Regions from separate parts of the Klebsiella sp. PK01 genome, predicted to be linked through region 3. Evidence: predicted binding sites of a transcription regulator. Region 3 holds the regulator's gene; each other region holds the start of a gene.
The links. The regulator ArgR, encoded in region 3, controls arginine synthesis, uptake and breakdown. The targets are predictions, from matches to a motif close to ANTGAATAAAAATACANT.

Region 1 (10,599 bases), on a different contig from region 3:
CGCAACCGGTCGTCCGGTGGCGCTGCTGTCTCAGTTCCTGCTCAATCGTGCGGGTTTTAACGGCGAAGAGTGATTGCCGTCTGATGCCCGGTGGCGCTACGCTTACCGGGCCTACGGAAAGATGCCGTTTGTAGGCCGGGTAAGCGTAGCGCCACCCGGCTTTGCATTTAAATCCACAACAAGAAGCCCCATATATGAAAAACGCAACGTTCTATCTTCTGGACAACGAAGACACCGTCGACGAGCTCAGCGCCGTCGAACAGCTGGTGTGTGAAATTGCCGCAGAACGTTGGCGCAACGGCAAGCGCGTACTGATCGCCTGTGAAGATGAACAGCAGGCTATTCGCCTCGACGAAGCGCTGTGGACGCGGCCGCCGGAGAGCTTTGTGCCGCATAACCTGGCGGGCGAAGGCCCGAGAGGCGGCGCGCCGGTAGAAATTGCCTGGCCGCAAAAGCGCAACAGCAGTCCGCGGGATATTCTTATCAGCCTGCGGCTAAACTTTGCAGATTTTGCCACCGCTTTCACAGAAGTGATAGACTTTGTCCCTTACGAAGATTCTCTGAAACAACTGGCGCGCGAACGCTATAAAGCGTACCGCATGGCTGGTTTCAACCTGAACACGGCAACCTGGAAATAATGGAAAAGACATACAACCCACAAGATATCGAACAGCCGCTTTACGAGCACTGGGAAAAGCAGGGCTATTTCAAACCGAATGGTGATGAAAGCCAGGAGAGCTTCTGCATCATGATCCCGCCGCCGAACGTCACCGGCAGTTTGCATATGGGTCATGCCTTCCAGCAAACCATCATGGATACCATGATTCGCTACCAGCGCATGCAGGGTAAAAACACCCTGTGGCAGGCCGGTACCGACCACGCGGGTATCGCCACCCAGATGGTGGTTGAGCGTAAGATTGCCGCTGAAGAAGGTAAAACCCGCCACGACTACGGTCGCGATGCCTTCATCGATAAAATCTGGCAGTGGAAAGCGGAATCCGGCGGCACCATTACTCGCCAGATGCGCCGCCTCGGCAACTCCGTAGACTGGGAGCGCGAGCGCTTCACGATGGACGAAGGCTTGTCCAACGCGGTGAAAGAGGTCTTCGTTCGCCTGTACAAAGAAGACCTGATTTATCGCGGCAAGCGCCTGGTGAACTGGGACCCGAAACTGCGCACCGCCATCTCTGACCTGGAAGTAGAGAACCGCGAATCGAAAGGTTCCATGTGGCACATCCGCTATCCGCTGGCCGATGGCGCGAAAACCGCTGACGGTAAAGATTACCTGGTGGTCGCCACCACTCGTCCGGAAACCCTGCTGGGCGATACCGGCGTGGCCGTAAACCCGGAAGACCCGCGCTACAAAGACCTGATTGGTAAATTCGTGGTGCTGCCGCTGGTTAACCGCCGCATTCCGATTGTTGGCGACGAACACGCCGACATGGAAAAAGGCACCGGCTGCGTGAAAATCACCCCGGCGCACGACTTTAACGACTACGAAGTTGGCCGCCGTCATCAGCTGCCGATGATTAATATTTTGACCTTTGATGGCGACATCCGCGAAAGCGCGGAAGTCTATGACACCAAAGGCAACGAATCCGACGTTTATTCCAACGAGATCCCGGCTGAATTCCAGAAGATGGAACGTTTTGCCGCGCGTAAAGCGATGGTTGCCGCTGTCGACGCGCTGGGCCTGCTGGAAGAAATCAAACCGCACGACCTGACCGTGCCTTACGGCGACCGCGGCGGCGTGGTTATCGAACCGATGCTGACCGACCAGTGGTATGTGCGTGCCGACGTGCTGGCCAAGCCGGCAGTTGAAGCCGTTGAGAATGGCGACATTCAGTTCGTGCCGAAGCAGTACGAAAACATGTACTTCTCCTGGATGCGCGATATTCAGGATTGGTGTATTTCCCGTCAGCTGTGGTGGGGTCACCGCATCCCGGCATGGTATGACAACGACGGCAACGTCTATGTTGGCCGTAGCGAAGACGAAGTGCGTCAGGAAAACAACCTGAGCGCCGACGTTGCCCTGCGTCAGGACGAAGATGTTCTGGATACCTGGTTCTCTTCCGCGCTGTGGACCTTCTCCACCCTCGGTTGGCCGGAAAACACCGACGCGCTGCGTCAGTTCCATCCGACCAGCGTGATGGTCTCCGGCTTCGACATCATCTTCTTCTGGATTGCCCGCATGATCATGATGACCATGCACTTCATCAAAGATGAAAACGGCAAGCCGCAGGTTCCGTTTAAGACCGTCTACATGACCGGCCTTATCCGCGACGACGAAGGCCAGAAGATGTCCAAATCCAAGGGTAACGTCATTGACCCGCTGGATATGGTTGACGGTATCACCCTGCCGGAGCTGCTGGAGAAACGTACCGGCAACATGATGCAGCCGCAACTGGCGGAAAAAATCCGCAAGCGTACCGAGAAACAGTTCCCGAACGGCATCGAGCCGCACGGCACTGACGCCCTGCGCTTTACCCTGGCGGCGCTGGCCTCTACCGGCCGCGACATCAACTGGGATATGAAGCGTCTGGAAGGTTACCGTAACTTCTGCAACAAGCTGTGGAACGCCAGCCGCTTCGTGCTGATGAATACCGAAGATCAGGATTGCGGTTTTAACGGCGGCGAGATGGTGCTGTCCCTGGCCGACCGCTGGATCCTGGCTGAATTCAACCAGACCGTGAAAGCGTACCGCGAAGCGCTGGATAACTTCCGCTTCGACATCGCCGCGGGCATCCTGTATGAGTTCACCTGGAACCAGTTCTGCGACTGGTACCTCGAACTGACCAAGCCGGTCATGAACGGCGGCAGCGAAGCGGAACTGCGCGGCACTCGCCATACGCTGGTGACCGTGCTGGAAGGTCTGCTGCGCCTGGCGCACCCGATTATTCCTTTCATCACCGAGACCATCTGGCAGCGCGTGAAGGTCATTTGCGGTATTAACGCTGACACCATCATGCTGCAGCCGTTCCCGCAGTATGAGGCTTCTCAGGTTGATGAAGCGGCGCTGGCGGATACCGAATGGCTGAAGCAGGCGATCGTTGCCGTACGTAACATCCGGGCGGAAATGAACATTGCTCCGGGCAAGCCGCTGGAACTGCTGCTGCGCGGCTGCAGCAGAGATGCCGAGCGCCGTGTTAACGACAACCGTAGCTTCCTGCTGAACCTGGCGCGTCTGGAAAGCATCACCGTGCTGCCTGCCGATGATAAAGGTCCGGTTTCCGTGACTAAGATTATCGACGGCGCCGAGCTGCTGATCCCGATGGCGGGCCTTATCGACAAAGAAGCCGAGCTGGCGCGTCTGGCGAAAGAAGTGGCGAAAGTCGAAGCGGAAATCGGCCGTATCGAAAGCAAGCTGTCCAATGAAGGTTTTGTGGCCCGCGCGCCGGAAGCGGTTATCGCCAAAGAGCGTGAGAAGCTGGAAGGCTATGCGGAAGCGAAAGCGAAACTGATTGAACAGCAGGCGGTGATCGCCGCGCTGTAATAGCTCGCCAAAGCATAAAAAGCCGGAGCTTGCTCCGGCTTTTTTACATTATAAGAACGGCAGGTTAGGTAAAAAACCGCTGAACAATTTGCCAGGTACTGGTGGTTTATGGGCCTCATCTTGCTGCAGGTCGAGCGTTTCAACGTCACCCATTACCTCGGTGTTGGCGGCAATATAGCGCATCAAATTAATCTTTAACCAGGGGTACGCCAGACCCAATGTCAGCAGAGAAAGAAACGTCAGAGCCAATAAACGCGGGGCAAGACCAAAAAACGTCAGAGTAGAACGAAAATGAATGCTGTCGCCAAGCACCAAATTATTCCACGCGTGATTACGTAAAGCTACCCGGATATACGTCATGGCTAACACGATGCCGATGGTGAGAAATAAATTTCCTCCTGCCACCGTTCCAAGATGCCGTAATGCCATAAACAGAACCGTATTTTCATTACACAAGCCGAACATACATCCTGTAATCATTTGCATGAATGCGGAAATGAAAAACCCGAAAAACAGTATAATAAATGGCAATATAATTACCATTGCCCATAAAAAAGCCACGACGCAACGCTTAGTGCTAATATAAATATTAAATTTATTTTTGCCTAAGCTTGCGCCTTTGCCGATCAGTTCAAGCCAGTGGCTGTAAACCACCCCGCTGGCGACGGCCATCACACACAGCGCCAGTAAAACCAGCGCAACGAAACCCACTAGCATGTCATTTATGCCTGAACCTAACCAGATACGACTTCCAGGAATAGCGAGGATCAACACCGTTAGTACGACTATCAGCAAAGGTAACCCAAGCATAATCCACCATGCGCGCAGCAGATTACATTTAAACCCGAAACGAATATTAGCGAATGAGGTCATATTCGCGTGGTAGCTTAACCCCTTCATTACCATGACTGGCAGCAGGATAAGATATGCTAACGTCACCCATTCTTCGCTGCCGTGAGAGAAAATGGCAAGCGCCAGACTGAGTAAAACCAGCACGATAAACATTAGCAGCCAGCTAAGTAAAATCGTGAAACCCTTCCCGTGGTAAGCAAAACGGTTACCGTTAACCTCCATATTTTCACAAAGGTAACGGCGACTACGTACCCATGCCCAGGGAATGAATATCCCTAAAGTAATTACTGACAGTATAATATTGACCAAACAAATAAAGAAATAGGCGCGAGCCCGTCCGTGAAAGACAAAATAATGACTAGCACGCGGCTTCTTCCCTAAAGTAATATCCATAACCCCGCCATCCTTGTACTTTAAATTATATATATAAATAATAAGTCAGAATAACCATCATTAAATATGCAGAATATATTATTTTGAAATTACTCGGCAATATATTTATGCACGCCTTGCGTCGGTTAAAGAATAATGGTATTAAAACAATGTATGGTTATTTAAGCTAAAATTGAGTGATTCTATGAATCTTGCTGCGCCACAGACCTTTACTTTACGCCGCATTACGGCGGCAGATAATGCCGCCATCGCCCAAGTTATCCGCCAGGTCTCCGCGGAATACGGCCTGACCGCCGATAAAGGCTATACGGTCGCTGATCCCAACCTGGATGAACTCTATGAACTTTATAGCCAACCGGGCTCCGCCTATTGGGTTGTGGAGCAAAATGGCGAAGTGGTTGGCGGCGGCGGCGTGGCGCCGCTCTCGTGTAGCGAGTCCGATATCTGTGAGCTGCAGAAAATGTACTTTATGACCGCGGCGCGCGGCAAAGGGCTGGCGAAAAAGCTGGCGCTGATGGCGATGGATCACGCCCGCGAGCAGGGTTTTAAACGCTGCTATCTGGAGACCACCGCTTTTTTGAAAGAGGCGATTGCCCTTTATGAACATCTCGGATTTGAACACATCGACGGGCCGCTGGGCTGCACCGGCCACGTCGATTGTGAAGTGCGGATGTTGAAAACGCTGTAACGCCTCGATATTGCAGGCGTCCGCGGTAGCGATACGCTTAGCGGGGCTACAGTTCGGTAGCCCGGCTAAGCGTAGCGCTAGCCGAGGGATGTCCCGGGCTCGCGGTGCCGTTTTTTTTGTCGGGTGGCGGCTAACGCCTGACCCGACCTACGGCCCGTACCATTACGAGCTGAAGCTCTCAACGCTATCTCTCCCCATGACTCCTGAAACTGCCAGTATTAGTGGCTACCGAGTCCAAAAATCGCTGGCTACGGCGCCGTCGGTACGCCGCTGTGGAAGCGGAACTCGGGCTCCGGGCGGAGAATCAATGCCGCTTCCGCCTCGCCAAGCTGGCGTACGCGCTCGCTGATATCTCCCCCCGCTATCTTCTGCGCCAGGTCCAGGTAATCCTGATAATGCCGGGCCTCGGAGCGCAGCAGCGACAGATAAAACTTCTGGAGATCATCATCCAGCCACGGCGCCAGCGCGGCAAAACGCTCGCAGGAGCGCGCTTCGATATAAGCGCCGCAAATTAGCTTATCGATCAGCATCACCGGCTCGTGCGATCGCACCTCCCGGCGCATACCGCGGGCATAGTTGCTAGCGGTGATTTTGACGTAAGGGATATCCCGCGCCAGCATGATCTCACGTACCTGCCAGAAGTGATGCAGCTCCTCTTTGATCAACAGAATCATGCTGTCGAGCAACTGGCTGCCCCACGGGTCGTTGGTTCGCGGCATAGCGCTTTTGTTGATCCGTTTATGCAGAGCGACAAAATCTGGCTCCGGCCCACGGCGATAGGTAAAGTCTTCGTACGGTTTCAGGCATTCCAGCAGCTCGTCGGCGCCGTCTTTATCGGCGACGTAGCGGCGTACCAGCAGCATGGCGTTTTGCGCCGCTTTCAGCTCGCATACCATATGGTCGGTCAGCAGCAGCGGCAGGTTTTCCGGTTTACGGGCTTCGTCAATCCACGCCTGCGGCGTAGGACAGTGAAGAAATGCTAAAATCGGGGAGAGTATTTGCGGGTAATCCATTAAAGCTCCAGGCTATACCCTAATCAGGACGGGTATATACGGCGGCAGACGCCGCCGTATCCGTTGACGACTTAGTGGCGTACGCCGTTGTCGTCTTCGTCAATTAAATCTTCGTCATCTTCGCCGTCATCGTCTTCACCGTTCGGGTCTTCGTAGTAGGTACCCCAACCGTCGTACTCAACGTTGAATTTTTCCGCCAGGTTCATCAGCTGTTCAACCTGGGCGTCGATCAGATCGGCGTTAAGCGCGCTTTCGCTCAGGATATCGCAGCAGATCACCACTTCGCCTTCTTCGACTTCCAGCTCTTCCGGCTCGGTGACTTCATAACCCATCTTGAAGGCCTCTACCGCCACTTTTTCCAACGTTTCGAAATCATCGGCAGAGAGATGATGCTCAATGGTATACAGCGCGTCCGGATCGCTGCCATCTTCCAGCAGCTCTTCGATAATCAGACGCGTTTCCTCACGCTGTTCTTCCAGTAGTTCCGGGTTTGCCATGGCTCGTTCCTCATAATGTGCGGCAGATACTCCTATTGTCACATACCGCCGTGATTGCCTCCACCTTCTGTGTAAAAGATTTCTAACTCGGGGTTGCAAATGAATATTCATACATATAAAGTGAATTTTAATTCAATAGTGGCGTTTGCCAGGTGAGGGAATTATGTCCGCGTTATATCAGAAGCATTTCTTGAGATTACTGGATTTTACTGCTGCAGAAATTACCGGCCTTGTCGACCTGGCCGCGCAATTAAAAGCCGATAAGAAAAACGGCATCGAGGCCCAGAAACTGAAGGGCAAAAACATCGCGCTCATCTTCGAAAAAGACTCAACCCGCACACGATGCTCTTTCGAAGTTGCCGCTTACGACCAGGGCGCCCGCGTGACCTATCTCGGTTCCAGCGGAAGCCAAATCGGCCACAAAGAATCCATGAAAGATACCGCCCGCGTGCTGGGCCGCATGTATGACGGTATTCAGTATCGCGGCTACGGCCAGGAGCTGGTGGAAACCCTGGCGGAGTATGCCGGCGTGCCGGTGTGGAACGGCCTGACCGATGAATTCCACCCGACGCAGCTCCTGGCCGACCTGCTGACCATGCAAGAGCACCTGCCGGGTAAGGCATTTAATGAAATGACGCTGGTCTACGCCGGCGACGCGCGTAACAACATGGGTAACTCCATGCTGGAAGCCGCCGCGCTGACCGGACTGGATCTGCGTCTGGTGGCGCCGAAAGCCTGCTGGCCGGATGAAGGTTTAGTGGCGGAATGCACTGCGCTGGCGAAAAAGCACGGCGGCAATATTACCCTGACGGAAGAAATCGCCGCGGGCGTAAAAGGCGCCGATTTCATTTATACCGACGTGTGGGTGTCGATGGGCGAGGCGAAAGAGAAATGGGCGGAGCGTATCGCCCTGCTGCGCGGTTACCAGGTGAATAAAGCCATGCTGCAATTGACCGGCAACCCGCAGGTGAAATTCCTGCATTGTCTGCCCGCGTTCCACGATGACCAGACCATTCTCGGCAAACAGATGGCGGCGGAGTATGGACTGCACGGCGGCATGGAAGTGACCGATGAAGTCTTTGAATCGCCGGCGAGCATCGTCTTCGATCAGGCGGAAAACCGTATGCACACCATCAAAGCGGTGATGGTGGCGACGCTTGGAAAATAGCCATTAACCAAGGTAGATTCCCGGATAGCGCCAGGCGTATCCGGGCTACCCGTTTTAAGCCATCAATACCTTCACCACCGCTTTACGCACCTTCGCCGGCGCCCCGACCGCACAGAGCGGTTTATGCACTTCGCCTGGATAAAACACCACAAAATCCCCCTCGTTAAGGATAACGGTTTTCTCCTGCGCTCCCTCGGCGAGGAAGGCGATGTCTTTGTCCGCCAGCCAGTCAGTCTGCGGCTCGCCTGCGGGTAAGGTGCTGAAGGTCATCCCTTCCTGACCACGCAGCACAATCTGGATATCCAGATAGCGGGCGTGATACTCGGCGCGACGTTCGGCCTGCGGTTCGGTGCTGTCTTCAGAAATCAGATAGAACAGATTGTTGCCGTCGATATCGTGCTTGCCGAGCGGCGTCGCCTCGTTGACGTGAGCCTTAACATGCTCAATCGCCTGACGCAGCGCGTCTGGCAGCCAGGATTGCAGATGATGAATGTTGCCGATAATCATAAGAGCCCTCAAATATAAAACAGCTTTTCATTTTTGTTTTATACGCCGCTTACCACTGCCAGACCACATTTTTATCGCGGTTTTTTGCGCTGGCGCAGCCTTCGCAGGCAAACGTTTCCCTGATTGTGGATTAATCGCTTGATTGCTCATCAAAGCTGCGTATAATGCCAGCCGTTTTGCCGGGAGGAAATATGGTCAATTGCGTACGACATTGCTGTGTCTTACCGCGTCTGAAAGCAGGCGCTGGCCTGGCGTTTTTCTTTCCGTTGCTCAATGAATTCTCGAAGCCCCTTATTTAAGGGGCTTTTTTTTTGCTCAGGCGTCAGGAGATAAGCATGGCTAACCCGCTATATCAAAAACATATCATTTCCATAAACGATCTCAGCCGCGAAGACCTCGAACTGGTGCTGGCGACGGCCGCAAAGCTGAAAGCCAATCCGCAACCCGAGCTGCTGAAGCATAAGGTTATCGCCAGCTGTTTCTTTGAAGCCTCCACTCGTACTCGTCTCTCTTTTGAAACCTCCATGCACCGCCTCGGCGCCAGCGTGGTCGGCTTCTCCGACAGCAGCAACACCTCGCTCGGTAAGAAAGGCGAAACCCTGGCCGACACCATTTCGGTTATCAGCACCTACGTCGATGCTATCGTGATGCGCCATCCGCAAGAAGGCGCCGCGCGTCTGGCAACCGAATTCTCCGGCGGCGTGCCGATTCTCAACGCCGGCGACGGCGCCAATCAGCATCCGACACAAACCCTGCTCGACCTGTTCACCATTCAGGAAACTCAGGGCCGCCTTGAGAATCTTAATGTCGCGATGGTCGGCGACCTGAAATATGGCCGTACCGTACACTCGCTGACCCAGGCGCTGGCCAAATTCAACGGCAACCGCTTTTACTTCATCGCCCCGGACGCGCTGGCGATGCCGCAATATATTCTCGATATGCTGGATGAAAAAGGCATCGCCTGGAGCCTGCATAGCGCCATCGACGAAGTGATGGCAGAGGTCGATATTCTGTATATGACGCGCGTGCAGAAAGAGCGCCTTGACCCATCGGAATACGCCAACGTGAAGGCGCAGTTCATACTGCGCGCCGCGGATCTCGAAGGCGCGCGCGCCAACATGAAAGTGCTGCACCCGCTGCCGCGCGTTGATGAAATCACCACCGATGTCGATAAAACGCCGCACGCCTGGTACTTCCAGCAGGCAGGCAACGGCATCTTCGCCCGCCAGGCGTTACTGGCACTGGTATTGAATAGCGAGCTGGCACAGTAAGGGGGAATGAGAGATGACACACGACAATAAACTGCAGGTAGAAGCCATTAAGCGCGGCACCGTGATCGACCATATCCCGGCCCAGGTCGGCTTCAAACTGTTGACCTTGTTCAAGCTGACCGAAACCGACCAGCGCATCACCATCGGCCTGAACCTGCCATCCGGTGAGATGGGCCGTAAAGATTTGATTAAAATCGAGAACACCTTTCTGACCGATGAGCAGGTCAATCAGCTGGCGCTGTATGCGCCGGACGCAACGGTTAACCGTATTGATGATTACGAAGTAGTGGGCAAATCCCGCCCGAGCCTGCCGGAGCGCATCAACAGCGTGCTGGTCTGCCCGAACAGCAACTGCATCAGTCACGCTGAGCCGGTTTCGTCGAGTTTCGCAGTGAAAAAACGCGCCGATGACATTGCACTCAAATGCAAATACTGTGAAAAAGAGTTTTCCCATTATGTGGTGCTGGCCAACTAATTGCGGTTGGTATTAATACCGGCCCTCCCTATAATGGCTACGACCTAATTACTGCAGTTCATCTGGAGATATTATGAGCAAAACTATTGCGACGGAAAAGGCACCAGCAGCTATCGGCCCATATGTACAAGGTGTTGATCTGGGTAGCATGATCATCACTTCCGGCCAGATCCCAGTAGACCCGAAAACCGGCAGCGTGCCGGAAGATGTCGCCGCGCAGGCGCGTCAGTCCCTGGACAACG
Region 2 (10,599 bases), on a different contig from region 3:
CCATTGTAGTCGCGCCGCTGCGCGAGCAGGCGCGGGCTTCAAACCAGGTCGCCAGCGCATCGCCAATCCCGGCGGCCAGCAGGCGAGCTGGCGCGCCTGCGACGATCTGCGTATCGACAACCACCATGTTCGGGTTGTGCGGCAGCATCAGATAGCTTTCGAATTCGCCATCGTCGGTATAGATAACAGACAACGCGCTGCACGGCGCATCGGTGGAGGCGATGGTCGGTGCCACGACCACCGGCAGGTGCATATAGTGAGCCAGCGCTTTCGCGGTATCCAGCGTCTTGCCGCCGCCGATGCCGAGCACTGCATGGCATTGGGCGCTGCTGGCGATATCGCGCAGGCGGTTGATTTCATTTTGCGAACATTCACCGCCGAACGGGGCGATTTCGGCCACCAGACCAGCGCCGCTCAGGCTGGTACGCAGCTGCTCTTCGGCGAAGCCGAGAACGAACTTGTCGCCGATGATTAGCCAGCGTTCAGCCAGCGGTTTGAGATATTCGCCGAGGCGCTTGATGGCGCCAGCGCCCTGGATGTATTTACCGGGTGATTGAATAATGCGATCCATTTCGATTCCTCCGCGATGACCGTGCAAGCCGCCTGTTGGCGGCCGACGATCGGATTACAGGTTCAACGTGCCAAATGCGTTATTCCAGTCCTGCTCAAACTTCTCTATGGCTGACTCTACCGCAGGGGTGCCGAGCATTTGTTGCGCTACGTCTAAGGGGAGGGTGATAGCTTCACAGCCGGCTAACAGGCAATCCAGCGCCTGACGCGGGGTTTTGAAGCTCGCGGCCAGGACTTTGCTTTCCGGGGCGTGCATTTCCAGCAGGGATTGCAGTTCTTGCACCATGCGAATGCCGTCACCGCCCTGGGCGTCGACGCGGTTGACGTACGGCGCGACGTATTTCGCGCCGGCCAGCGCCGCGAGCAGCCCCTGGGAAGCGCTATAGACGGCGGTGCCAAGCGTAGGGATGCCTTCTTTTTTCAGTAGTTTGATGGCGGCGAGACCTTCGGCGGTAACCGGGATCTTAACCACGATTCCTGGTACGGCGTTACTCAGGCGTTTGGCTTCTGCCACCATACCTTGCGCATCGCGACTCATGGTCTGCGCGAACAGAATACCTTCCGGGCCGACGGCTTTTTGCAGGCGAGGCAGCACATCCCAGACCGGGGTTTTGCCGGCGGCGATGATGCTCGGGTTGGTGGTGACGCCAGCCAGCGGATAAATACGGGCCAGACGTTCAACTTCAGCGACGTTCGCGGTGTCCAGATAGAGTTCCATAACCATTCCTCGATGTGTAATTCAATGATGTTGAGGTAAGGATACGGCTTCCGTTTGCCTGCTCGCCAGATGACAATTTTGCCAAAAACTGGATAAATGTACGCATTACGATTAAGAGTGATTTAGATCACATTTGTCCACGCAATAGTGCATCCAGGCTGAAATAGCCTGCAGGTGGAAATCAGTAACTTACAAAAATCTAGTTTTACGGCGCAGAGGGGGTTTCCGTCAGTTGGCTATGGTACTGGCGGCGATACTCGGAAGGAGAACGTTCAGTATTCTTGCGGAACAGGCGGCAGAAGTAATTGCTGTCGGCGAAGCCGCAGGCGTGGGCGATATCTTTTACTTTCATATCATGACCCTTCAGTAGCATGCGCGCCTGTTCGAGGCGGATATGATTGAGGTATTCGTTAAAGCCCATGGGTCCGCACTTCTGAAACAGATGTGAGAGATAGTTGGGAGAGAGATAAAACTCCTGGGCTACGGATTCCCGGCTCAGCGGCTCAGCGAAATGGACATCGATATACTGGCGGATCGCCTCGAACAGCGCCTGGCTGCGCGATGAGGTTTGCGCCTGGCTACCCAGCAGATCGGTACAGTGGCTGAGCAGACTAATCACGATACAGCGGGCGGTTTGCTGCTCCTGCGGTTGCATGCGTATCTCATTTAGCGCCTGTAGCAGGAATGAACCCACGCGCGGCCCGCGGCGTGGTACCTGGATCTTCTGGACAAGAGTTAGCGCTTCTCCGTTCCAGCGCTGCAGCGTAAATTCCAACTGCTGTTTGCCAAACAGGATGCTTAAGAGCAGACAGGGCGTCTGCCACTGCGGCCAGTTCCAGCCATCGCCGGCAATATACAGTACGTCGCGCGCCTGCAGCGGCGCGGCGTTTTCGCCTAAGGCGAGATCGCGCAACTGCCCCTCAATGACGATATTCAGACGGGGGAAATCGAGCTGTATCACGGCTTCAGCAGGTGGTCGCATTGCGCTGGCAAAATGCACCTCCGCAATGTTATTCGTTTTTTTTATCAATGAATCAATGAGTTGATAGATGCTATTGTCCATCATTGCCCCGTCAAATACGTCACGCGGTTCATCATACCGGACATTTTTCCAGCGGTAAAAGCGCGAACTCGTCGTTATTGCTTCTCGGTTGTGAAATGTTATATCGTAACATTTTATCGCAATCGATATTCGACTCAGGAGAGAGTAATGACCCGAAAGATCCCCATGCTCGCGTTTGGCTTCGGCATGGCGCTTGCCAGCGTTCAGGCATTCGCCCACGGTAGCCATCATCATGGCCCGGCGTTAACTGAAACGGAACGCCGGGCCAGCGAAGGCATTTTTGCCGATAAAGATGTGAAGGATCGCGCGTTGAGCGATTGGGATGGCGTCTGGCAGTCAGTCAATCCGTACCTGCTGAATGGCGACCTTGACCCGGTTCTGGAACAAAAAGCGAAAAAGCCCGGCGGCAAGAGCGTGGAAGAGTATCGCGCCTATTATAAGAAGGGCTATGCCACCGACGTAGAGCAGATTGGCATCGAAGATGACGTGATAGAGTTCCACGTCGGCAAGACCGTTAATAGCTGCAAATACCGCTACTCAGGCTACAAAATCCTGCAATATGCCTCCGGCAAGAAGGGCGTTCGCTACCTGTTTGAGTGCCAGCAGGCTGACGGCAAAGCGCCGAAATTCGTCCAGTTCAGCGACCATATTATTGGCCCGCGCAAATCGCAGCATTTCCATATTTTCATGGGGAATGAATCTCAGGAAGCCTTGCTGAAAGAGATGGATAACTGGCCGACCTATTATCCGTATGCGCTGCATAAAGAGCAGATCGTCGATGAGATGTTGCATCACTAAAATGAATGGGAAATTCCCCCGACCGGGCGGCCGGGGGAAACGATGATTAGCCGGTATTACGCATCCCAGCCGCGACGCCGGCAATGGTGACCATCAGCGCTTGCTCAACGCGCGCATCCGGTTCCTCGCCAGCCTCTTCGGCCTGACGCGAACGGTGCAGCAGTTCGGCCTGCAGGACGTTCAGCGGGTCGGTATAGATGTTACGCAACTGGATGGATTCGGCAATCCACGGCAGGTCGGCCATCAGGTGGGAGTCGTTAGCGATGGCCAGCACCACTTTGATATCGGCGGTTAACAGCTGACGCAGCTCTTCGCCGAGTTTCCACAGTTCCGGTTTCACCAGCCGCTGATCGTAGTACTCCGCCAGCCACAGGTCGGCTTTTGAATAGACCATCTCCAGCATGCCCAGGCGGGTTGAGAAGAACGGCCAGTCGCGGCACATGCTTTCCAGCTCGCTCTGCTTGCCTCCCTCGACTACTTTCTGCAGCGCGGCGCCGGCGCCCAGCCAGGCCGGCAGCATCAGGCGGTTCTGGGTCCAGGCGAAGATCCACGGGATAGCGCGCAGTGACTCGACGCCGCCGGTCGGGCGACGCTTCGCCGGGCGCGAGCCAAGCGGCAGTTTGCCCAGTTCCTGTTCCGGGGTCGCGGAGCGGAAATAAGGGACGAAGTCTTTGTCCTCACGCACGTAGCCGCGATACATCTTACAGGAGACGTCGGACAGCTCGGCCATGATCTCGCGCCACTGCGGTTTTGGTTCCGGCGGCGGCAGCAGGTTGGCTTCCAGAATGGCGCTGGTATACAACGACAGGCTGCTGATGGTCACTTCCGGCAGGCCGTACTTAAAGCGGATCATCTCGCCCTGTTCGGTGACGCGCAGGCCGCCTTTCAGACTACCCGGCGGCTGCGAGAGCAGCGCGGCATGGGCCGGAGCGCCGCCGCGACCGATGGAGCCGCCGCGACCGTGGAATAGAGTCAGTTCAATACCGGCTTTTTCGCAGGTTTTGATTAGCGCGTCCTGTGCCTGATACTGGGCCCAGGAGGCGGCCATCACGCCGGCATCTTTGGCCGAGTCGGAGTAGCCGATCATGACCATCTGTTTGCCCTGAATAAAGCCGCGATACCAGTCAATATTCAGCAACTGAGTCATGACGTCGTTGGCGTTGTTCAGGTCGTCGAGCGTTTCAAACAGCGGCGCGACCGGCAGGGCAAAGCCGATACCGGCTTCCTTCAGCAGCAGATGAACCGCCAGCACGTCGGACGGCGTTTTGGCCATTGAGATAACATAGGCGGCGATCGAGCCGCGCGGCGCTTCAGCGATCACCTTGCAGGTGTCGAGGACTTCGCGAGTCTCTTCGCTTGGTTCCCACTGGCGTGGCAGCAGCGGGCGTTTGGAGTTCAGTTCACGGATCAGGAAGGCCTGCTTGTCGGCTTCCGACCAGCTTTCATAATCGCCGATCCCGAGGTAGCGGGTCATTTCGCCCAGCGCTTCGGTGTGGCGGGTGCTTTCCTGACGGATATCGATACGCACCAGCGGTACGCCGAAAGATTTCACCCGGCGCAGGGTATCGAGCAGTTCGCCGTTGGCGATGATGCCCATGCCGCAGGCCTGCAGCGATTTATAGCAGGCGTACAGCGGTTCCCACAGCTGTTCGTTTTGCGTGATAAGACCCGCTGGTTTCGGCAGTTTTTGCCCTTTCAGACGCGCTTCCAGCCAGGCCTGGGTCTCCATCAACTGGCTACGCAGTTTTTTCATCAGATAACGATACGGCTCTTGCGCGCCTTCCGCGCCGGCCAAATCGCGGAGCTCGTCGGTGCATTCGACCATCGACAGCTCGGAGATAAGCACCTGGATATCTTTCAGGAACAGATCGGTCGCTTTCCAGCGGCTGAGCAACAGCACGTGGCGGGTGATATCGGCGGTGACGTTCGGGTTGCCGTCACGGTCGCCGCCCATCCAGGAGGTGAAGCGTACCGGGACGAAATCAACCGGTAGCTGGTAGCCGAGGTTGGCTTCCAGCTGTTCGTTCAGCTCGCGCAGATAGTTCGGCACGCCTTCCCACAGGCTGTTTTCAACTACCGCGAAACCCCATTTGGCTTCATCGACCGGAGAAGGGCGGTATTTACGAATTTCATCGGTATGCCAGGATTGGGCGATCAGCTGGCGCAGGCGGCGCATCAGCTGATTGTGCTCATAGTCGGCGATATCTTTGTTATCCAACTGCTTAAGGCAGTTGTTGACCTCCACCATTTTGTGGATCAGCGTCCGGCGGGTGATCTCGGTCGGGTGAGCGGTTAACACCAGCTCCAGCGACAGGGATTCCACCGCTTTTTTAATGGTGTCTTCGTTGAGATTGGGTTGGTCTTTGAGTTTTCTCAGGGTACGCGCAATAACTTCCGGATTACTGGCGGCTTCGCCGTTGGGCGAAATGCTGTGATATTGCTCAGCGGTATTGGCCAGATTCAAAAACTGGCTAAAGGCGCGCGCCACCGGCAGCAGCTCGTCGTTGGACAAGTTTTGCAGCGTGGTGAGCAGCTCCTGGCGATTGGCTTCATTGCCCGCGCGAGAAGATTTGGACAACTTACGGATAGTTTCGACTCGATCAAGAATGTTTTCTCCTAACGCATCCTTGATGGTGTCGCCCAGCACCTTACCGAGCATACTGACATTACTACGCAAAGCGGAATATTGTTCGTTCATGTTACCCCAGACACCCCATCTCATTTTATTTTGTTATATCCGGCGCTCCGTGAATTGAGCAGTGGATAAGCAACCCGTCTTTTATAAAGCCACGTAAATACCCCCGCGTCAATTGCTGCGAAATCGCTTCAGCAAACGAATAAATAGCGATAATTTGCGAAAGTTAACTCAGCGGTCGGCGGATAAGCATTACTTATGGAAGTGTGACGATCGTCACTCTCCCGCCTCCGGACGTGAAGGCGGGAAAACGGCGGCAATTAATGCCAGCAGAAGTGATGGACAACCTGGGTGATGAGCTCGCGCGTTGGCTTAATAAACCGCGTCTCCAGATATTCATCCGGCTGGTGGGCCTGGTTGATGGAACCCGGTCCTAACACCAGCGTAGGGCACAGCGTCTGGATAAATGGCGCTTCGGTGCAGTAGTTCACCACTTCGGTCTGCGCGCCGAGCAGTTTTTCAACCACTTCGACCAGCTTGTGGTCCGGCGGGCATTCATAGCCTGGGATCGGCGGATGCAGCTCAGAGACCGTCAGACGCCCTGGCCAGCGCTCGCTAACCGGCGCCAGCGCTTCATCCAGCAGACCGTTCAGGTCGTTAAGCGTCATACCCGGCAATGGACGAATATCCATGTGCAGCTCGCAGCAGGCGCAGATGCGGTTGGATGCATCGCCGCCGTGAATGGCGCCCAGGTTGAGCGTCGGATAAGGCACGGTGAAGGCAGCGTAGTGGTAACGCTCTTTTAAGTCATCGCGCAGTTGCATGATGCGGCCAATCGCATCGTGCATCAGTTCGATAGCGTTCACGCCGCGCGCCGGGTCGCTGGAGTGGCCTGACTGGCCCAGTACGCGTACCGCTGTTGAAATGTGGCCTTTATGCGCCCGCACCGGCTGCAGCGAGGTCGGCTCGCCGATGATGGCGCAGTCCGGGCGTAGCTGTGTGGTTTCAGCGAAATAGCGCGCGCCCGCCATGCTGGTTTCTTCGTCAGCGGTGGCCAGAATATACAGCGGTTTTTTCAATTTACTGACGTCAACGTCGCGCAGGGCATCGAGGATAAACGCGAAGAAGCCTTTCATATCGGCCGTGCCGAGGCCGTAGAGTTTGTTGTCGTGCTCGGTAAGCGTAAACGGGTCGCGAGTCCAGCGACCATCGTCGAAAGGCACGGTATCGGTATGCCCGGCAAGCAGCAGGCCGCCAGCGCCGTGGCCGGTACTGGCCAACATATTGAATTTATTACGCGTCTCCGGTACTGGCTGGATCTCGACGTTAAAGCCCAGATCGCGGAACCAGCCGCCGAGTAAATTGATTAAAGACTCATTGCTTTGATCCAGCGCTTCTTCGGTCGCGCTGATGGAGGGTGTGGCGATCAATGCGCGGTAAATCTCGATAAAGGGCGGTAAATTGTTTTTCATTGTTGACACACCTCTGGTCATGATAGTATCAATATTCATGCAGTATTTGTGAATAAAAATACAATATCGTTGAGCGCAATAAAACCCATCGAATGTAAGGAGATGCTCTTCCAATGCTAAATACGCTGATCGTGGGAGCTAGCGGCTATGCCGGCGCAGAGCTGGTGGCCTATGTAAATCGCCACCCTCATATGAACATAACCGCTTTGACCGTCTCCGCGCAAAGCAATGATGCTGGAAAGTTAATTTCCGATATACATCCGCAGTTGAAAGGCATTGTCGATTTGCCGCTGCAGGCAATGTCCGATATCAGCGAATTTAGCGCCGGCGCGGATGTGGTGTTCCTCGCCACCGCGCATGAAGTCAGCCACGATCTGGCGCCGCAGTTTTTGGCCGCGGGCTGCGTGGTGTTCGATTTATCCGGCGCGTTTCGCGTCAACGATGGGGCGTTCTACGAAAAATACTACGGTTTCACGCATCAGCATCCGGACCTGCTCAAACAGGCGGTCTACGGTCTGGCCGAGTGGAACGTCGAAGCATTGAAAGAGGCGAATTTGATCGCGGTGCCTGGCTGCTACCCGACAGCGGCGCAGCTGGCGTTAAAACCGCTGATCGATGCCGGTGTGTTGGAGCTGAAGCAATGGCCGGTGATCAACGCCACCAGCGGCGTCAGCGGCGCCGGGCGTAAGGCGGCGATGAGCAATAGCTTCTGCGAAGTCAGCCTGCAGCCGTACGGTGTTTTCAATCATCGCCACCATCCGGAAATTTCTACCCATCTGGGCGCAGAGGTGATCTTCACTCCCCATTTGGGCAATTTTAAACGCGGTATTCTGGAAACCATTACCTGCCGCCTGAAGCCGGGCGTCGGTAAAGAGCAGGTTGCTGAGGTCTTCCAGCAGGCCTATGCCAATAAGCCGTTGGTCCGTTTATACGATAAAGGCGTACCGGCGCTGAAAAACGTAGTTGGGCTGCCATTCTGTGATATCGGTTTTGCCGTCCAGGACGAACATATTATCGTCGTGGCCGCAGAGGATAACCTGCTGAAAGGCGCGGCAGCGCAGGCCGTGCAGTGCGCTAACATTCGTTTCGGCTTCGCTGAGACGCAGTCTTTAATTTAAGGTGTGATGATGAACAATCCATTGATTATCAAACTTGGCGGCGTGTTGTTGGATAGCGAAGAAGCGCTGGAGCGCCTGTTTACCGCGCTGGTGCATTACCGCGAAACACACCAGCGTCCGCTGGTTATCGTCCACGGCGGCGGCTGCGTGGTGGATGAGCTGATGAAACAGCTTAATCTGCCGGTGAAAAAGAAAAATGGCCTGCGCGTAACGCCTGCCGATCAGATTGACATCATTACCGGCGCGCTGGCGGGAACCGCCAACAAAACGCTGCTGGCATGGGCGAAAAAGCATGGTCTTTCCTCGGTAGGGCTGTTCCTTGGCGATGGCGATAGCGTGAAGGTGACTCAGTTGGATGAAGAACTGGGCCACGTTGGTAAAGCGCAGGCAGGCTCGCCGACGCTTATCAATACGCTGCTGGCGGGCGGCTACCTGCCTGTGGTGAGCTCGATTGGCGTCACTGACGAAGGACAGCTGATGAACGTCAACGCCGATCAGGCGGCGACGGCGCTGGCGGCGACGCTGGGCGCGGATCTTATCCTGCTGTCCGATGTGAGCGGCATTCTCGACGGCAAAGGTCAGCGGATTGCGGAAATGACCGCCTCCAGGGCCGAGCAACTGATTGAACAGGGCATCATTACCGACGGTATGATCGTGAAAGTAAACGCGGCGCTGGACGCGGCGCGCGAGCTGGGTCGCCCGGTGGATATCGCCTCCTGGCGTCATGCCGAGCAGCTGCCGGCATTATTTAACGGTACGCCGATCGGTACGCGTATTTTGGCTTAAGATTGAATGCCCGGCGGCGCGTTGTTTGCCGGGGCAACAAGACCGTAGGCCGGGTAAGCGCAGCGCGACCCGGCAGAACTCACGAATAAAGGAAGCATGTTATGGCACTTTGGGGCGGGCGTTTTACACAGGCAGCAGACCAGCGGTTCAAACAATTCAACGACTCTTTACGCTTTGACTATCGTCTGGCGGAACAGGATATCGTGGGATCCGTCGCCTGGTCCAAAGCGCTGGTAACCGTAGGCGTACTGACCGCCGATGAGCAGCTGCAGCTGGAAGAGGCGCTGAACGTTCTGCTGGAAGAGGTACGCGCCAACCCGCAGCAAATCCTTGAAAGCGATGCCGAAGATATCCATAGCTGGGTCGAAGGAAAACTGATCGATAAAGTCGGCCAGTTGGGCAAAAAACTGCATACCGGACGTAGTCGTAATGACCAGGTCGCCACCGATCTCAAGCTGTGGTGCAAAGAGACCGTCACCGAACTGCTGTCCGCGACCCGCCAACTGCAAAGCGCGCTGGTGGAAACTGCAGGCAACAATCAGGATGCGGTGATGCCGGGCTATACCCATCTGCAGCGCGCCCAGCCGGTGACCTTTGCGCACTGGTGTCTGGCCTACGTTGAAATGCTGGCCCGTGATGAAAGCCGCCTGCAGGACGCGCTCAAGCGCCTTGATGTCAGCCCGCTGGGCTGCGGCGCGCTGGCGGGAACCGCTTATGAAATCGACCGTGAACAGCTGGCCGGTTGGTTGGGTTTCGCATCGGCGACCCGTAACAGCCTCGATAGCGTCTCCGATCGCGATCACGTGCTGGAGCTGCTTTCCGATGCCTCAATCGGCATGGTGCACCTGTCGCGTTTTGCCGAAGATCTGATTTTCTTCAATACCGGCGAAGCGGGTTTTGTTGAACTGTCTGACCGCGTTACTTCCGGTTCGTCGCTGATGCCGCAGAAGAAAAACCCGGATGCGCTGGAACTGATCCGCGGTAAATGCGGCCGCGTGCAGGGCGCGCTGACCGGCATGATGATGACCCTGAAAGGGCTACCGTTGGCCTACAACAAAGATATGCAGGAAGACAAAGAAGGGCTGTTCGATGCGCTGGACACCTGGCTCGACTGCCTGCACATGGCGGCGCTGGTACTGGACGGTATTCAGGTGAAACGTCCGCGCTGTGCGGAAGCGGCGCAGCAGGGCTACGCCAACGCTACCGAGCTGGCGGATTACCTGGTGGCAAAAGGCGTTCCGTTCCGCGAAGCGCACCATATCGTCGGTGAAGCGGTGGTTGAAGCGATTGCTCAGGGCAAAGCGTTGGAAGATTTGCCGTTAAGCGACCTGCAAAAGTTCAGCAGCGTTATCGGCGATGACGTCTACCCGATCCTGTCGTTGCAGTCCTGCCTTGATAAACGTGCGGCCAAAGGCGGCGTCTCGCCGCAGCAGGTGGCG
Region 3 (10,599 bases):
TGGCATCGAAAACGCGGAACACGTCCATGCCGTTTTTGACGGCGCGCTCGACAAAGCGCGCCACCACGTCGTCGGCGTAGTGGCGGTAGCCGAGCAGGTTCTGGCCACGCAGCAGCATCTGCAGCGGGGTTTTCGGCATCGCCTTTTTCAGTTCGCGCAGGCGGACCCACGGGTCCTCGCCGAGGAAGCGGATGCAGGCGTCAAAGGTGGCGCCGCCCCAGCATTCCAGCGAGCGGTAGCCGACGTCGTCGAGCGCGGCCGCAACGGGCAGCATATCGTCGAGACGCAGGCGGGTGGCGAACAGGGACTGGTGGGCGTCGCGCAGGACGACATCGGTAATGGCAACGGTCATGAATTCCTCCGTGAATTAAGAATTAAGGCGGCGATGGTGGTGAATGGCGGCGACAATCGCCGGTTTTAAGCGGGCGAAGTCGTCGGCGGGCGCGACGGCGGCCGGCGCCGCTTTGGACGCGGCAGGCGGCTCAGGGAACAGACGGGTAACGGCGAGAGACATCCCCCGGATGGCGAAAATGAGCAGCAGCAGGAACGCCAGCACGAAGCCCATGCCAAGAAACATCAGGGTGAAGCCCTCGCCTAACAGCGCAGCATCAGTCATAAAATAGCCTTTGGAGGGGCGCAATAATGGCGTGATGAACCCGCGATAGCAGAGTGGATTTCCCCGGACCACATGGTCAGAGCCTCTTTATCGCGGAATTTAATTCTCGCCACTACTGCGCAATATATTTAGCCAGGAGTTATTTAATAAAACTTACGTGCTGACAGATCTCATCAGCGACAATCTCTTTGCGCTGATTAAATATCACTTTATTCTGCTCAAACAGGTTATTTCCATGGGTATCGATCGACACAATAAGTGGGCCGAATTCTTTTACCCGGCAAACCCATAAGGTTTCCGGCATACCTAAATCACGCCACTGGGCGTCTTCAATTTCTTCCACACAGACCGCGGCAACCACCGCGCAGCCGGCCGGGAATACGCAGTGCAGCGCTTTATGTTCGGCGCAGCCTTCTTCGGTACCTTTGCCCATGCCGCCTTTACCGACAATGAGTTTCACACCGGTCTTAGCAATAAATTCTTTTTCAAATTTCTCCATACGCATACTGGTGGTTGGTCCAACAGAGACCATTTCAAATTTATCTTCTGTACCTTTAATCGGCCGCACAATTGGCCCGGCATGTAATATCGCGCCGCCGGCAACGTTGACCGGCAATTCGCGACCGCCTTCAATTAAACGACGATGAGCAACATCACGACAGGTAACAATATGACCATTAAGATAAATAATATCGCCCGCTTTAATATCAGCTAAATCTTCATCTTTAATTGGCGTAGTAAGTATTTTTTTAGTCATCAGAAAGCCACTCCTGTGTGAGACGTAATGGTGTAATTCAAATCTTTATCGAAAACGATATGTCCTTTGCGGTGCGACCAGCAGCCGACGTTGACCGCCACGCCAATGGTGGAAGGGTGGCGTGCGGTATTTTCGATATTGACGCCCATCACGGAGGTATTGCCGGACATCCCCTGCGGGCCAAGGCCAATTTTATTAATGCCGTCTTCGAGCATTTTCTCCAACGATGCGGCGCGTTCATTCTCATTGCGCGATCCCACCGGACGCATCAGCGCTTTCTTCGACAGCAGCGCCGCCGTTTCAACGGAAGTCGCGACGCCAACGCCAACCAACAACGGCGGACAGGCGTTCAGGCCATAGCTGGTCATGACATCCAGCACGAAACGGGTTACGCCTTCGTAACCAGCGCCCGGCATCAGCACCATCGCTTTACCCGGCAGCGAGCAGCCGCCGCCGGCCATATAGGTGTAAATACTGCACTGGTCAGAATCAGGGACAATCTCCCAGAATACCGTCGGCGTACCTTTACCCACGTTTTTACCGGTGTTGTATTCGTCAAAGGTCTCTACGCTGTTGTGGCGCAGCGGAGAATCCACGGTGGCTTTAATCACCGATTCGCGCAGCAGCGCTTTCAGCTCGCCAATCAGCGGGAAGTTGGCGCCGCACTCAACCAAAAACTGAATCACGCCGGTGTCCTGGCAAGAGGGACGATCCAGCTCTTTGGCCAGACGCTGGTTTTCAATCATGGTGGTAAAGATGACGTCCGCCAGCTGGCTGGTCTCTTTCTTATGCAACTCTTTCAGTTTTGCAGTGACGTCATCAGGCAATACTTTGCCGGTATATCCCACGAATTTGGCCATAATATCGGTCATTCGGGATATCTGTTCGCTTTTGCTCATAAAGGCTCCTTAGTCAGAACAGCGTCCGTAAATTACGGGTGAAAAGGGAAAAGAATTGGCAGCAGTACAAGGCTGACAATGGTAGAAACGATAATCAGAGGAAGGCCCGATTTGGCGTAATCGACAAACTTATAGCCGCCTGCCGATAGCACCATCATGTTGGCGGGCATACCGATCGGCGTCGCGTAGGCGCAGGAACTGCCGATTACGGTCGCCATCAGAACCGCTTTCGGATCGGCGCCCATTCCGGCCGCGATCGACAAACTCACCGGTACCAGTAGCGCGACGGTGGCGGTATTGGACATAAAATTGGTCATGATGACGGACAGCGCAAAGACCACCACCATCAACATGAACGGGGAAGAGTTCTGGCCCAGCATGCCGATGACATGATCGGCAACCAGCTTGCCAGCACCGGTCATTTCCAGCGCTTTTGCCAGCGCCAGCGTGCCGCCAAAAATGAAAATAGTCTGTGAATCAATCGCCTTATAGGCCTGCTTTTCCGTCAGCACGCCGGTAAACACCAGTACCAACGCACCGATACAGCCTGCCACCGTCAGGCTAATACCAGTCTGTTTCTCAAAAATCATGCCGAGGATCGTGGCGATCAGCACCACCAGCGACAGGATCTGTTTCCAGCGCGGAACGTGGCTGTAATCACGCTGTTCGCCGACGCTACCGACTTCACCGCTATTCGCGGTAGCAGGCAGAAATTTATAGCCAATAGTCAGGAAATAGAGGATGCCGCAGAGCAGCATCGGTAAACCCACTTTCGCATACTCAAAGAAGCCAAAGCCGCTACCGATATTCTGCAACGCCGATTGCGCGATCAGGTTGCCGGGCGCGCCAATCAGAGACAGGTTGCCGCCGAGCGCGGCGGCAAATACCAGCGGCATCAGCAGACGCGAGCGGGCAAAACCCGATTTCGCCGCGACGCCAATTACTACCGGGATCAATACCGCCGCCGTACCGGTGTTGGAAAGAAAACCCGACATCACGCCGACGACCACCATGATGGTGAAGATCAGCTGTTTTTCGGTTTTGGCGAAGTGAGTGATCACCCCACCGACTTTATTGGCCATCCCGGTTTCAAATAACGCCCCGCCGACGATAAACATGGCGACAAAAAGAATGACGTTGGAGTCGATAAAACCGGCAAAAGCTTGTTTTAGATCCAACACGCCGGTGAGCACTAACGCCACGCAGACCACCATGGAAGTCACTGCCAAAGGCACCTTCTCCCAGACAAACATGACGATAGCGAACACCAGCAAACATAAGGTGATGGTAATCGGTTCCATATTTATAATTATCCCTATCAATGATATATGATATTGTATCCAATATTGACGAAGGAGAAATTATGCCCATGCAAAAAGTAAGTCAATGCGTTTTTAAACAAAGATCGCGCAGTGCGATCTGCATCAAGATCCTCTGCAGATCGTCACAAGAGATGATTAATAGCGTTGATGAATACGACTAAAACCAACAGGCTTTAGCGCTATACAGAGGTTTCGGGAAGGTATCGCGTGAGCATATTTTCCATTGAGCGAATAATATGCTCGCGCATGCGCTGACGCGCCAGTTCTTCATTATGCTGTTCAAGTGCCTGTAAAATCTCCTTATGTTCGCGAATGGAGATAGCGGCGTATTCTGCTTCGGTGACCTTGTGCCCCATCGACAGTCCGTTCCACATATTACAGAGCAGCATCTTCATTTTTTCGTTGCCCGCGGCGTTCCAGATCTCCATATGGAAGGCCTGGTTCAGGTCGGAATATTCAGTGAAGTTATTATCGGCCAGCGCTTTTTCCGCCGCATCGTGTACCCGGGCAATGGACGAAATATCCGTGCCGGGACGGGAGGCTTTCGCCACCGCCTCACTTTCCAGCAGCGCGCGAATTTCATAATGCTCGCGAATCGTCTGTTCGTTGATCCCCAACACCACCGCGCCTTTATTAGGGCGGACTTTAATCAGGCCATCGGCGGCTAAAATCTGAAACGCTTCGCGCACCGGCATGCTGGAAACGCCGACCATCCGGGCAATGCCTTCGAGAGTTATCTCCTGCCCTTCCACTAAATCCCGCGAAAGAATCGCTTTGCGTAATACCGCAGCGACCTGCTCTTTCGCCGAAAGAAGCTTAATTTTCCCTAATTTAGGCTTCTGCACTTTCCCAATCCTTCATATGTTGACGCATAATTTCCGCAAGCATGAGGAAATAACGCTGTGTTGCCTGAGCAATATTGCCCACATCGCCGCGGCTAATGGCTCCAGCCAGTTCATGTAGTATCAGTGCCGATTCCTGGCTATCGTCTTTCAGATACAGAATGACATAAGAGATATAACCATCCAAAAATTGCTGATACGCCTTCGCCAGATAGCGGTTATCAAGATAGGAAATCAGCAACTGATGAAAATCCAGTTCGCGAGTTTTGTCGCCAGGCTGCGCCAGCGCTTGCGCGCGCCCGAGCAGCAATTCCCCCTGGTTTGCCGGCACGAGAGTGAACAATTCGGCAGCCATCACCGCGATCACGCGAAAAATATGGCTAACATCATCGGGCACCAGCTTTGATACCTGCATATGACGGTTAGGCAAGCGCACCAGAAACCCCTCTTGTTCAAGAGACTGCAACGCTTCTCTAACCGGCATACGTGAAAGCCCTAGCTGCTCAGCAATACTCTCCTGCGCCAGCTCATCTCCCGGTTTTATCGCTCCGGAAAGAATTTGATAGCGAATGATTTGCGTAATGTGGTCCCTGGTCTGCTTTCTTTCGATCTTTTTCACAACGTCCTCATTGCGTGGGGCTTAAGACGCGGGGATTTTAGCAGATTTAGCCGCCAGGCGGCGCATTCGGCAGGGAGATGAGGCGATAAAAAAGCCGGAACGACGGTTCCGGCTTTTCTGCTAAGGAGATGTTACTTGTTGACGAAATCCTCGCCGAGGGCGATATCTTTCTTCAGCGTATCCAGCATGCCTTCCAGCGCCTGCTGTTCAAAAGCGCTGAGTTTACCGATAGACTGACGCTCTTCCACGCCATTTTTGCCCAGCAGCAGCGGCTGCGAGAAGAAACGGGCATACTGGCCGTCACCTTCGACGTAGGCACATTCAACCACGCCTTTTTCACCCTGCATGGCACGCACCAGTGAGAGCCCGAAACGCGCAGCCGCCTGGCCCATCGACAGCGTCGCCGACCCGCCGCCCGCTTTCGCTTCCACGACTTCCGTCCCGGCGTTTTGAATACGTTTGGTGAGATCCGCGACTTCCTGCTCGCTAAAGCTGACGCCAGAAATCTGCGACAGTAAAGGCAGGATAGTGACGCCAGAGTGGCCGCCAATGACCGGAACTTCAACCTCGGTTGCCGACTTGCCTTTCAGCTCGGCGACAAAAGTATTAGAGCGAATAATGTCGAGCGTGGTGACGCCAAACAGTTTGTTTTTATCGTACACGCCGGCTTTTTTCAGCACTTCGGCGGCGATAGCGACGGTGGTATTTACCGGGTTGGTGATAATACCGATGCAGGCCTGCGGACAGGTTTTTGCGATCTGCTGCACCAGATTTTTAACGATACCGGCGTTAACATTAAATAAGTCGGAACGATCCATGCCGGGCTTGCGCGCGACGCCGGCGGAAATCAGCACCACATCAGCGCCTTCCAGCGCCGGGGTTGCATCTTCACCGGAGAAACCTTTGATTTTTACATCTGTGGGAATATGACTTAGATCTACCGCCACGCCCGGCGTAACCGGAGCGATGTCGTACAACGAGAGCTCTGAACCTGAAGGCAGTTGGGTCTTAAGTAGTAGGGCAAGCGCCTGGCCGATGCCACCAGCGGCGCCGAGGACTGCAACTTTCATCCTAAACTCCTTATTATGGTTAATTTACACCCTAAATAATTCGAGTTGCAGGAAGGCGGCAAGAGCGTGAATCCCCAGGAGCTTACTGAAGTAAGTGACTGGGGTGAACGATTGCAGCCAACGCACATGCAGCTCGAAGTATGACGGGTATAGTCTTTCGTTATTCCGTCGCCTGGACCTTAATTCACAAGATGAACAATTACAATAATTATGGCTGAAGAATGCGGGGTACGCGCAATGATGCAGCAAATTCGCATTTTTCTTCCTGAGACTGGCCATCCAGCAAAGCCGTAGTACCGGATCGACTATTGGTTACAATACACCCAGCCCGCTCGGCAAAACAATATCAATTTCATAACATTTATTTCACTTTTACAGCAATTTACCCGCTGTGATGCAGGCATGTTCCTCATCAGGGTTATTTGCTAAAATATGCGCCTTTCATAACATTATTTACGCTATTCCTTTGCGGATTATTTGCATAAAAATGCACTTGTATGCATAATGATGTTGTTTTTACCACCATAATCTGGGTGACTTATGCGTAGTTCGGCAAAACAAGAAGAACTGGTTAAAGCGTTTAAATCGCTGCTTAAAGAAGAAAAATTCAGCTCGCAAGGCGAAATCGTTCAGGCGCTGCAGGAAGAAGGTTTCGAGAACATCAACCAATCGAAAGTTTCCCGCATGCTGACAAAGTTTGGCGCCGTTCGCACGCGTAACGCCAAAATGGAAATGGTCTACTGTTTGCCTGCCGAACTCGGCGTGCCGACGACCTCCAGCCCGCTGAAAAACCTGGTGCTGGACATCGATTATAACGATGCGGTGGTAGTGATTCACACCAGCCCCGGCGCGGCGCAGCTGATCGCACGCCTGCTGGATTCCTTAGGTAAAGCCGAAGGTATTCTCGGTAGTATCGCGGGGGATGACACTATCTTTACCACCCCTGCCCGCGGTTTTTCCGTTAAAGATCTCTACGACGCGATTCTGGTCCTGTTCGAACAGGAACTCTAAGCGCTCCCCCTCTGGTTCCCGCCAGAGGGCTCTTCCCCGCAAAACGCTCCCCCTCAAACCTTCAAATAAAGCAGCATTTTTTTAACATTTAGTGTGGTTTTCCACCTCTATACATTCCTTTACCGAATGATAACGGCTAAAGCGCACAAAAGATCAAAGCGCAATATCTATTTGATTTAAATATAAATAATCATGACATTCACCCCATGAATGACATTTCTAATTCTTATACGTTATAAAAACGACATTTCTTGGAAATTATTTACACTGAAAACAATTAGCATGGTATTAATATTTTTGGTGATTAGTGTATACTTGATTTTGTGATGAGGGTCACGAAACAAAGCCCCCTAATAATAAAATTCGACGAGGTGAACATCATGAAAATCAAAACCACTGTAGCCGCACTCAGCATGCTATCCGTACTGTCCTTTGGCGCTTTCGCCGCTGATTCAATCAACAGCACTCAAGCGGAAAGCCGCCAGTCACTGGGCACCGTATCTATCGGCGCGGTAGGTTCTTCCCCGATGGATATGCACGAAATGCTGAACAAAAAAGCACAAGAAGAAGGTGCTTCTTCTTATCGCATTATCGAAGCTCGCACCGGCGACCACTGGCACGCCACTGCTGAACTTTATAAATAAGCTTTAACGATTGTCGGTCATTAACTGAAACAGTATCTCTTCAGCGGCCTGGGTTCATACGAAATCTCCCGCCGCTGCACAAATGGTTGGAGTAAAGATTATGAAAAGCGCAATTATCATCGCATCCCTGGGTCTGGCATCTGTTCTCTCTTTCGGCGCAAGCGCAGCCGTACAGCAAGTGAACGCCGATCAAGCACAAAATCTGCAACCAATGGGCACTATCTCTGTATCTCAAGTAGGTAGCGCGCCAATGGATATGCGCCAGGAACTGGCGGCTAAAGCCGAGAAAGAAGGCGCCAGCAGCTACCGCATTATTGAAGCTCGTACCGGCGACAGCTGGCACGCGACTGCTGAGTTGTACAAATAAACCCTCGTCGTCTTATCCGACGACTTGCCCCCGCCCTGCCGGGGGCTTTTTTATGCCCAACGGGCATTGAAACGTAGTAGTCCTTCCAGCTCCTCTTCCGCTTCATCGAACAGCAAAATTAACGCGCCAAAGCGACGACGCTGTTTTTCATCCAGATGAACAAATTCAATCTCCAGCGGGAACGGTAAGCGCCCTCCCGTCACCGCGCTCCACAGCGCGTCGAGGTTATCCACCTGCTTATCCGGTAGCGCGAAGGCGCGGGAAAACTCGCGATAGAAATCCTGTTGCTCAGCTATTTCATCAAAATCAAAGGTATAAATAGTCATTGCCCGGCGCCCCTTAAGCTCTGTCCCTCTACACCAAATAAGTATAGCGATAAAAAAACCGACGCCGGGGCGTCGGTTCGCAGCTTAGCTGTTGGTGAGCACGTGCTGATATTTCTTCAGCATATCGACCAGCCGTCGCACCGGCTCAGTGACCTGGGGCGACGCCTGCCAGTGAAGGAGTTTTTCCTGATAAACATCAAGCTCTTCCAGCAGACGGTTAAAGTAACGGCGGCGCTTATCATCGCTGCCGGCGGAGATAACGTGATCGGCGGTTCGCCGCAGCTGGCGGTGGAAGGCCGACAAATCCTCGTTTACCGGCACCGGGGCATCGCGTAGACGCTGGTGCGCGATAATCAGCGTCAGCGCCAGCCGGAAGCGGGCGATATCGCCGGGAAACTTGTTCAGCAGTAAAAATAGCTGTTGATACAGCGCCGGCAAATGGTTCTCTTTACGCCGGGCGCTATTCGTGGTCAGCGAAGAGACCGCCGCCGAGACGAACTGGTTCAATAGCACCCGTCCGGTGCGGGCCTGCGAGTTATCACGCACTAACAGAATCACCATCAGCGCGAGGAAACAGCCGACAATCTGCCCCAGGGCGCTATCGAGGAACTGGCTAAACTGGAACTGCATCGGGTTATCCAGCACCAGAATATTGATGGTGCTCGCCAGGGCCCCAAGCGATCCCAACCGCCGCTTTTGTACCTCAATGCCGATAAAGAACGCCATCGCGGCAAGGCTGATACACAGCAGCAGCATGCTCTGCTGCGTCGCAGGCATGACGACAAGGAAGAACAGCGCGCCGAGCGGTAGAGCGGCAAGGGTGCCATAGAGGAAGTCTAAGGCCACCATCCGCGGGTTAGGCAGACGCATCGCCAGCGCGGTCACCACGGCAATCATAACCATCGCCCCGCTACCGGATGTCCAGCCGGTCCACAACCAGAACAAGGTGCCGAGAATACACGAAATAGAGGTTCGCCAGAAATTGACCATCGCGTGGTGACGCTCGGCGGACTCAACCTTCACCACCGTTTCGCCGCGTAAGACTTCATCTTCGATACGGCTGATTTTGGTATTGCCGACCACGCCGCGCTTCAGCAGCAGGTAACGCGTCGCCGCGCCGACCCAGCTATAAATCGTAACTGGCGTATTGTGTTCACCTTTCCAGGTCAGGAAGCGGCGCATACGCTTAAGCTGTTGATGCACATCCTGTACGGTTTCTACGGGCTCGGCAAACAGCTCGCGGTAGTCGTCAGTCACCATCTCCGGGCGAGAGTTCTGGATCAGATAGGTTTCGCAGGCCTGAGTAATCAGCGTCAGCGATAGCGTGTTGATCGCCTTTAGCCGCTGGTTTACCTTCGCCCAGCGCGAAGATTCCATGATCAGGTTGCCGCGCATCCCCTCCAGCGCGGCAGTACGACGCACCAGCGCTCCCCAGGCTTTATCCACCACCTCGCTATCGCCATGGGCGACACAAAGCTGCATCAGGCGATACTGATCCAGCAGCAGGTTATCCAGTTCGAGGTCGATCTCTTTTTTGATAGAACGCGGAGAAAATAGCAGGTCAGCGACGATGGCGCTGACGATCCCGATGACAATTTCGCTGCAGCGCTCGACGGCAAACTGCGGCGCCAGCATCGGGTCGGTATGAATGGTGATGATGATAATCAGCGCCGTATAACCCGCCAGCCCCCAGGCGTAGGAGTTTTCGACCTTCACCAGCGAGGAGATCCAGGTGCAGAAACCGGCCCAGAGACAGCAGACCAGCATCATCAATAGCGGCGCGCGGATCATGAGGATGATGATCGCCAGCGCGGCAATACAGCCGATAAACGTCCCGGCAATACGCAGCATCCCGCGGTAGCGAATCGCCCCGGAATAGGGCTCACCGCCAGCGGCAAATGCCGGACCGGCGGTCACGATAGCCGCGGTCAATACGGCCCAGCGCGGCGTCTCAAGCTGAAAATGAAAGCCGACGAACAGCGCCAGCACCACCGCGCATGCAAGCTTAATGGCAAAGCGGAGATGCCGGGGAGCAATGGTATAGGTCCCCATGGCGATTAACCAAACTCACGCAAGCGCATGGCGACTTTCTGGAAGAAGTTGGCCTGGCTGGCGTCGCGATCTTC

Region 1: the regulator ArgR is predicted to act here: its motif matches at 7,056-7,073, upstream of argF (ornithine carbamoyltransferase).
Region 2: the regulator ArgR is predicted to act here: its motif matches at 7,304-7,321, upstream of argC (N-acetyl-gamma-glutamyl-phosphate reductase).

What each region holds. Positions count from the first base shown of each region.
Region 1 covers NZ_JBYEZM010000006.1:256,507-267,105, reverse strand. Annotated here, with positions in the region: gene pepA (leucyl aminopeptidase) at 1-73, shown strand, start outside; gene holC (DNA polymerase III subunit chi) at 195-638, shown strand; gene AC22LX_RS20075 (valine--tRNA ligase) at 638-3,493, shown strand; gene AC22LX_RS20070 (YjgN family protein) at 3,542-4,738, opposite strand; gene AC22LX_RS20065 (GNAT family N-acetyltransferase) at 4,923-5,426, shown strand; gene miaE (tRNA isopentenyl-2-thiomethyl-A-37 hydroxylase MiaE) at 5,675-6,439, opposite strand; gene rraB (ribonuclease E inhibitor RraB) at 6,511-6,936, opposite strand; gene argF (ornithine carbamoyltransferase) at 7,100-8,104, shown strand; gene AC22LX_RS20045 (YhcH/YjgK/YiaL family protein) at 8,159-8,611, opposite strand; gene AC22LX_RS20040 (pyrBI operon leader peptide) at 8,776-8,910, shown strand; gene pyrB (aspartate carbamoyltransferase) at 8,947-9,882, shown strand; gene pyrI (aspartate carbamoyltransferase regulatory subunit) at 9,896-10,357, shown strand; gene ridA (2-iminobutanoate/2-iminopropanoate deaminase) at 10,431-10,599, shown strand, end outside.
Region 2 covers NZ_JBYEZM010000011.1:79,460-90,058, forward strand. Annotated here, with positions in the region: gene gldA (bifunctional L-1,2-propanediol dehydrogenase/glycerol dehydrogenase) at 1-571, opposite strand, end outside; gene fsa (fructose-6-phosphate aldolase) at 626-1,288, opposite strand; gene AC22LX_RS23660 (helix-turn-helix transcriptional regulator) at 1,494-2,474, opposite strand; gene zinT (metal-binding protein ZinT) at 2,499-3,149, shown strand; gene ppc (phosphoenolpyruvate carboxylase) at 3,196-5,847, opposite strand; gene argE (acetylornithine deacetylase) at 6,105-7,256, opposite strand; gene argC (N-acetyl-gamma-glutamyl-phosphate reductase) at 7,370-8,374, shown strand; gene argB (acetylglutamate kinase) at 8,384-9,160, shown strand; gene argH (argininosuccinate lyase) at 9,262-10,599, shown strand, end outside.
Region 3 covers NZ_JBYEZM010000013.1:16-10,614, forward strand. Annotated here, with positions in the region: partial or broken gene AC22LX_RS24160 (sodium-extruding oxaloacetate decarboxylase subunit alpha) at 1-352, opposite strand, end outside; gene AC22LX_RS24165 (oxaloacetate decarboxylase subunit gamma) at 368-616, opposite strand; gene ttdB (L(+)-tartrate dehydratase subunit beta) at 756-1,373, opposite strand; gene ttdA (L(+)-tartrate dehydratase subunit alpha) at 1,373-2,272, opposite strand; gene AC22LX_RS24180 (SLC13 family permease) at 2,305-3,573, opposite strand; gene AC22LX_RS24185 (GntR family transcriptional regulator) at 3,774-4,439, opposite strand; gene AC22LX_RS24190 (GntR family transcriptional regulator) at 4,426-5,055, opposite strand; gene mdh (malate dehydrogenase) at 5,187-6,125, opposite strand; gene argR (transcriptional regulator ArgR) at 6,666-7,136, shown strand; gene yhcN (peroxide/acid stress response protein YhcN) at 7,517-7,780, shown strand; gene yhcN-B (DUF1471 family stress response protein YhcN-B) at 7,881-8,147, shown strand; gene AC22LX_RS24215 (barstar family protein) at 8,198-8,473, opposite strand; gene aaeB (p-hydroxybenzoic acid efflux pump subunit AaeB) at 8,558-10,525, opposite strand; gene aaeA (p-hydroxybenzoic acid efflux pump subunit AaeA) at 10,531-10,599, opposite strand, start outside.